One region of the Brevundimonas sp. Root1423 genome, then DNA from elsewhere that is predicted to be linked to it. Evidence: riboswitches for the same ligand, from Rfam matches in the RefSeq annotation. Region 1 holds a riboswitch; the other holds the start of a gene.

Region 1 (3,399 bases):
CGGAGCGGATGTAGGCTAGACTGGCGGCTCGTTTCCGGAGCCGCCCATGTCGCTCGACGCCTATATCGCCGGCCTGCCGAAGGCGGAGCTTCATCTCCATATCGAAGGCAGCCTCGAGCCCGAGCTGATGTTCGAGCTGGCGCAGCGGAACGGCGTGACCATTCCGTTCGACAGCGTAGAGGCTGTGCGCGCCGCCTACGCCTTTTCCAACCTGCAGGACTTCCTCGACATCTACTACGCCGGGGCGAACGTGCTGCTGACGCGGCGCGACTTCGAGGATCTGGCGTTCGCCTATTTCGGGCGCGCGGCGGCGGACAACGTGCGGCACGCCGAGATTTTCTTCGACCCCCAGACCCATACCGACCGGGGCGTGCCCTTCGGGGTCGTCGTCGAGGGGTTGATCGCCGGCATGGACCGGGCCCGCGCCGAACTGGGCGTGACCTCGGGCCTGATTCTCAGTTTCCTGCGGCACCTGTCGGAGGAGGAAGCCTTCGCCACGCTCGAGGCGGCGAAGCCGTATCTGCGTCACTTCGTCGGGGTGGGGCTGGATTCATCAGAGGTGGGACACCCGCCCTCGAAATTCGAACGCGTCTTCGCCGCCGCCCGCGCGCTGGGCCTCAAGCTCTGCGCCCACGCCGGCGAGGAAGGTCCGCCGGCCTATGTCCGGGAGGCGCTGGACCTGCTGCACATCGACCGGATGGACCACGGCAACCGCTCGATGGAAGATTCGCGTCTGGTCGAGCGGCTGGCCGACGAACGGATGACGCTGACGGTCTGCCCGCTGTCGAACCTCAAGCTCTGCGTGGTGAAGGACCTCAGGGACCACCCCGTACCCGAAATGCTGCGGCGTGGTCTGCACGTCACCCTGAACTCCGACGATCCGGCCTATTTCGGAGGTTATGTGAACGAGAACTATCGCCAGCTGGCGCGGGCCGTGGGGCTGACGCGGGAGCAGGTCACCCTGCTGGCGCGCAACAGCTTCGAGGGCTCGTTCCTGGACGAGGCCGGAAAGGCCGCGCGGATCGCCGAAGTCGAGGCATACGCCGCCCGTCCCGCTTGACACCGACCCGGAGTCGGGGCCTAGGTCGCGGCGCTCTCGCGGGAGAGATCGGAGCCCTTTCGGGGGCTCCGGAGCCGAAGGCGCAACCGCCCCGGAAACGCTCAGGCAAACGGACCGCGAGGACGTACGGACGCTGGAAAGTCGCTCTCCGGAGCGCGCCGACGGAGCAAGGCTGGTCAGGGTTCTGGCGGCCGGAATCTCTCAGGCTTCAGGACAGCGGGGGCGCGAGGACGGCGGAGCTTTCCGCCCCAAGACGCGACCGTGGAGCCTGAACATGACCGACCAACCCCTGAAGACCACGCCCCTCAACGCCGCGCACCGCGCGCTCGGCGCCCGCATGGTGGGCTTCGGCGGCTATGACATGCCGGTGCAGTACGAGGGCGTGCTGGCCGAGCACCGCTGGACCCGGGAGCACGCCGGCCTGTTCGACGTCTCGCACATGGGCCAGTGCAGGATCACCGGCGAGGACGCGATCGCCCAGTTCGAACGGTTCGTGCCCGGGGACTATGCGGTCCTCAAGGCGGGCCGGCAGAAATACAGCCTGCTGCTGAACGCCGAGGGCGGCGTCATGGACGACCTGATGGCCGGCAAGCCAGATCATGACGGCCTCTATGTCGTGGTCAACGCCGGCAACAAGGACGCCGACTTCACCTTCCTGAAAGCCAATCTGCAGGGCGACGCGACGCTGAAAATCCTCGACGATCGCGCCCTGCTGGCCGTCCAGGGGCCCGAGGCCGCCGAGGTCATGGCCGCGCATGAGCCGCTGCTGGCCGAGATGGGCTTCATGGACTGCGCCCGGCTGATGCTGTTCGGCTGCGACTGCTTCGTTTCGCGGTCGGGCTATACCGGCGAGGACGGCTACGAGATTTCCGTTCCGGCGGATCAGGCCGAGCGCGTCTGGAACACGATCCTGAAGGACGCCCGGGTCAAGCCGATCGGCCTGGGCGCCCGCGACAGCCTGCGCCTCGAGGCCGGCCTGCCGCTGCACGGCCACGACATCGACGCCTCGACCAGCCCGGTCGAGGGCGCCCTGACCTTCGCCCTGTCGAAGTCGCGCAAGGAGCGTGCGGACTTCAACGGCGCCGACCGCATCCTGAAGGAACTGGCCGACGGCCCGTCGCGGATCCGTGTCGGCCTGAGCGTCAAGGAAGGCGCCCCGGCCCGCGAAGGCGCCGAGATCGCCGACATGGACGGCAAGGTCATCGGCACGGTCACTTCGGGCGGCCCCTCGCCGACGCTGGGCCGCAACATCGCCATGGGCTATGTCCCGCCGCAGTTCGCCGAACTGGGCACGGACCTGAAGGTCCTGGTGCGCGGCAAGCCCGCCGCGGCCGAGGTCGTCGCCATGCCCTTCGTCGCCCAACGCTACTATCGCAAACCGAAAGCCTGAGGATCGGATCGATGCATTTCTCCAAGGATCACGAGTGGGTTCGCTTCGACGGCGACATCGCCACCGTCGGAATCTCCAAGCACGCCGCTGACGCCCTGGGCGACGTGGTGTTCGTCGAGACGCCGGAGGCCGGCAAGTCGGTCTCGAAGGGCGACAGCTTCGCCGTCGTCGAGAGCGTCAAGGCGGCTTCGGACGTCTACGCCCCCGTCTCGGGCGAAGTGATCGAAGGCAACGCCGCCCTCGCCTCCGCCCCGGAAACGGTCAACGCCGATCCCGAAGGCGAAGGCTGGTTCGCGAAGATCAAGGTGTCGGACACCTCGACCGACGGCCTGATGGACCGCGCCGCCTACGACGCCTTCCTGGCCACCCTCTAAGCCCTTTCACGCACGGATCTCCCCGCCATGCGCTACCTCCCGCTGACGCCCGACGACCGCTCCGCCATGCTGGCGGCCATCGGCGCGAAATCCATCGACGACCTGTTCGTGGACGTGCCTGAAGCGGCGCGTCGCGACGGCTTCGTCGACCTGCCGCGCGTGGCGGGCGAGCTGGAGGTCGAGCGGGCGCTGGGAGCCATGGCGGCCAAGAACGCCTCGGCCGGCTCCGTGCCCTTCTTCTGCGGGGCGGGGGCCTACAAGCACCACGTCCCGGCGACGGTGGACCATGTGATCCAGCGGTCGGAGTTCCTGACCAGCTACACGCCCTACCAGCCGGAAATCGCCCAGGGCACGCTGCAGTATCTCTACGAATTCCAGACCCAGGTCGCGAACCTGACCGGCATGCCGGTGGCCAACGCCAGCCTCTATGACGGCTCGACCGCCATGGCCGAGGGCGTGCTGATGGCCACCCGCGTGACCCGCCGCAACAAGGCGGTGATCTCGGGCGGGGTGCATCCGCACTATGTCCGGGCGACCGAGACGGTGGTGCACGCCGTCGGGGTCGAAACCCAGGT
Region 2 (3,399 bases), on a different contig from region 1:
CGGGCCGATACATCAGAGGGTGGCGAGGAAGGCGTCGTAGGCGGCGCGGTCCATCAGGCCGTCGGTCGAGGCGTCGGACACCTTGATCTTCGCGAACCAGCCTTCGCCTTCGGGATCGGCGTTGACGGTTTCCGGGGCGGAGGCGAGGGCGGCGTTGCCCTCGATCACCTCGCCCGAGACCGGGGCGTAGACGTCCGAAGCCGCCTTGACGCTCTCGACGACGGCGAAGCTGTCGCCCTTCGAGACAGTCTTGCCGGCGTCCGGCGTCTCGACGAACACCACGTCGCCCAGGGCGTCAGCGGCGTGCTTGGAAATTCCGACGGTGGCGACGTCGCCATCGAAGCGAACCCACTCATGATCCTTGGAGAAATGCATCGGTCCGATCCTCAGGCTTTCGGTTTGCGATAGTAGCGTTGGGCGACGAAGGGGGTGGCGACGACCTCGGCCGCGGCGGGCTTGCCGCGCACGATGACCTTCAGATCGGTCCCCAGCTCGGCGAACTTCGGCGGGACATAGCCCATGGCGATATTGCGGCCCAGCGTCGGCGAGGGTCCGCCCGAGGTGATCGCGCCGATGACGTTTCCGTTCATGTCGGCGATCTCGGCGCCTTCACGGGCCGGGGCGCCTTCCTTGACGCTCAGGCCGATGCGGACGCGGTCCGGGCCGTCGGCCAGTTCCTTCAGGATGCGGTCGGCGCCGTTGAAGTCCGCGCGCTCCTTGCGCGACTTGGACAGGGCGAAGGTCAGGGCGCCTTCGACCGGGCTGGTCGAGGCGTCGATGTCGTGTCCGTGCAGCGGCAGGCCGGCCTCGAGGCGCAGGCTGTCGCGGGCGCCCAGACCGATCGGCTTGACGCGGGCGTCCTTCAGGATCTCGTTCCAGACGCGCTCGGCCTGATCGGCAGGCACGGAAATCTCGTAGCCGTCCTCGCCCGTGTAGCCCGAGCGGGAGATGAAGCAGTCGCAGCCGAACAGCATCAGCCGGGCGCATTCCATGAAGCCCATCTCGGCCAGCAGAGGCTCGTGGGCGGCCATGACCTCGGCGGCCTCGGGGCCCTGGATTGCGATCAGCGCGCGGTCGTCGAGGACCTTCAGCGTCGCATCGCCCTGCAGATTGGCCTGCAGGAAGGCGAAGTCGGCGTCCTTGTTGCCGGCGTTGACCACGACATAGAGGCCGTCGTGGTCGGGCTTGCCGGCCATCAGGTCGTCCATGATGCCGCCCTCGGCGTTCAGCAGCAGGCTGTATTTCTGCTTGCCGGCCTTCAGGATCGCATAGTCGCCGGGGACGAAGCGTTCGAACTGGGCGACGGCGTCCTCGCCGGTGATCTTGCACTGGCCCATGTGCGAGACGTCGAACAGGCCCGCGTGTTCGCGGGTCCAGCGGTGCTCGGCCAGCACGCCCTCGTACTGCACCGGCATGTCATAGCCGCCGAAGCCCACCATGCGGGCGCCCGCCGCGCGGTGTGCGGCGTTGAGGGGCGTGGTCTTCAGGGCTTCGTCGGTCATCTGAACTCTCGCGGTCGCGTGTTGAGGCGGAAGCTCCGCCGTCCTCGCGCCCCCGCTGTCCTGAAGCCTGAGAGATTCCGACGTCCTCAATGAGGTCGCCTTGCTCCGTCGGCGCGCTCCGAAGAGCGACTTTCCAGCGTCCGAATGTCCTCGCGGTCCGTTTGCCTGAGCGTTTCCGGGGCGGTTGCGCCTTCGGCTCCGAAGCCTCCGAAAAGGCCCCGATCTCTCCCGCGAGAGCGAGCGGACCTAGGCCCCGACTCCGGCGCGAAGTCAAGCGGAACGGGCGGCCCACGCCTCCACTTCGGCGATCCGGGCGGCCTTGTCAGCGTCGCTGAGGAAGGACCCTTCGAAGCTGTTGCGGGCCAAGAGCGTGATCTGGTCCCTCGTCAGGCCCACGGCCTCGGCCAGCTGGCGATAGTTCTCATTCACATAGCCGCCGAAATAGGCCGGATCGTCCGAGTTCAGGGTCACGTGCAGGCCGCGACGAAGCATCTCCGGCACGGGATGGTCCTTCAGATCCTTCACCACGCAGAGCTTGAGGTTGGACAACGGGCAGACCGTCAACGTCATCCGTTCGTCAGCCAGCCGCTCGACCAGACGCGGGTCCTCCATCGAGCGGTTGCCGTGGTCCATACGATCGATTTGCAGCAGGTCCAGCGCCTCCCAGACATAGGCCGGCGGACCTTCCTCGCCGGCATGGGCGCAGAGCTTAAGGCCGAGGTCGCGGGCGGCGGCGAAGACGCGTTTGAACTTGGACGGCGGATGGCCGACCTCGGACGAATCCAGTCCCACTCCGATGAAGTGGTGCAGATACGGCTTCGCCGCCTCCAGAGTGGCGAAGGCCTCGTCCTCGGTCAGATGCCGCAGGAAGCTGAGGATCAGTCCGGAGGTGACGCCCAACTCGGCCTTCGCCCGGTCCATGCCCGCGATCAGACCCTCGACCACGACCTCGAACGGGACGCCGCGATCGGTGTGGGTCTGGGGGTCGAAGAAAATTTCGGCGTGCCGGACGTTGTCGGCCGCGGCGCGCTGGAAATAGGCGAAGGCCAGGTCCTCGAAGTCGCGCCGCGTCAGCAGCACGTTCGCACCGGCGTAATAGATGTCGAGGAAGTCCTGCAGGTTCGAAAAGTCATAGGCGGCGCGCACCGCCTCGACGCTGTCGAACGGAATGGCCACGCCGTTCCGCTGGGCCAGTTCGAACATCAGTTCGGGCTCGAGGCTGCCCTCGATGTGAAGATGCAGTTCGGCCTTGGGCAGGCCGGCGATATAGGCGTCGAGCGACATGGGCGGCTCCGGTGAGGCGCCCAGTCTAACCTACATCCGCTCCGGCGTGTCGATGCCCAGCAGGCGAAGCGCCGTCTCCAGCTGGTCCAGCGCCGCCTTCGACAGCGCCAGCCGCGAACCCCGCGTCGCCTCCTCCGGCGCGATCAACACCGGGCAGGCGGCGTAGAATTTCGAGAACGACTGCGCCAGCCGGTAGGCGTGCTCGGCCATGACATGCGGCATCCGCTTGTCGTAGGCTTCGGCGACCGCCTGCGAGAAGGCGTCCAGAGTCAGGGCCAGATCGCGCTCGGCCGGTTCGGCGATGACGATGGGCCCCGGCGCCGCGCCCTGGTCCGCGCCCTTGCGCAGCAGGGATTTGATGCGCACGGCCTGGTACAGCAGATAGGGGCCGGTCTTGCCCTCGAAGCTCATGAAGCGGTCAAGGTCGAAGACGTAGCTCGTCGTCCGGCTGTTCGAGAGGTCGGCGAATTTCAGGGCGGCGACGGCCACCTTGTGGGCGATGGCCTCGAACTCGGCCTCGCTGAGGTCCTCGCCCAGATGCGCCTCGTGCAGCCGGTCGCGCGCCTTCTCCACCGCCATCGTGATCAGGTCGTGCAGCTTCAGAACGCCGCCC

Evidence for each region. A riboswitch is a leader RNA that binds a small molecule or an ion and turns the genes downstream of it on or off. The one in region 1 is predicted to bind glycine.
Region 2: it holds a riboswitch for glycine, as region 1 does, so the genes downstream of both, gcvT (glycine cleavage system aminomethyltransferase GcvT) here and gcvT (glycine cleavage system aminomethyltransferase GcvT) in region 1, are expected to answer to the same signal.

The regions. Positions count from the first base shown of each region.
Region 1 covers NZ_LMFL01000038.1:6,454-9,852, reverse strand. Annotated here, with positions in the region: gene argS (arginine--tRNA ligase) at 1-14, shown strand, start outside; gene ASD25_RS20510 (adenosine deaminase) at 47-1,060, shown strand; glycine riboswitch at 1,090-1,187, shown strand; gene gcvT (glycine cleavage system aminomethyltransferase GcvT) at 1,335-2,450, shown strand; gene gcvH (glycine cleavage system protein GcvH) at 2,462-2,824, shown strand; gene gcvPA (aminomethyl-transferring glycine dehydrogenase subunit GcvPA) at 2,852-3,399, shown strand, end outside.
Region 2 covers NZ_LMFL01000034.1:15,614-19,012, reverse strand. Annotated here, with positions in the region: gene ASD25_RS18535 (FMN-binding negative transcriptional regulator) at 1-13, opposite strand, end outside; gene gcvH (glycine cleavage system protein GcvH) at 13-375, opposite strand; gene gcvT (glycine cleavage system aminomethyltransferase GcvT) at 387-1,502, opposite strand; glycine riboswitch at 1,556-1,641, opposite strand; glycine riboswitch at 1,646-1,743, opposite strand; gene ASD25_RS18520 (adenosine deaminase) at 1,773-2,786, opposite strand; gene argS (arginine--tRNA ligase) at 2,817-3,399, opposite strand, start outside.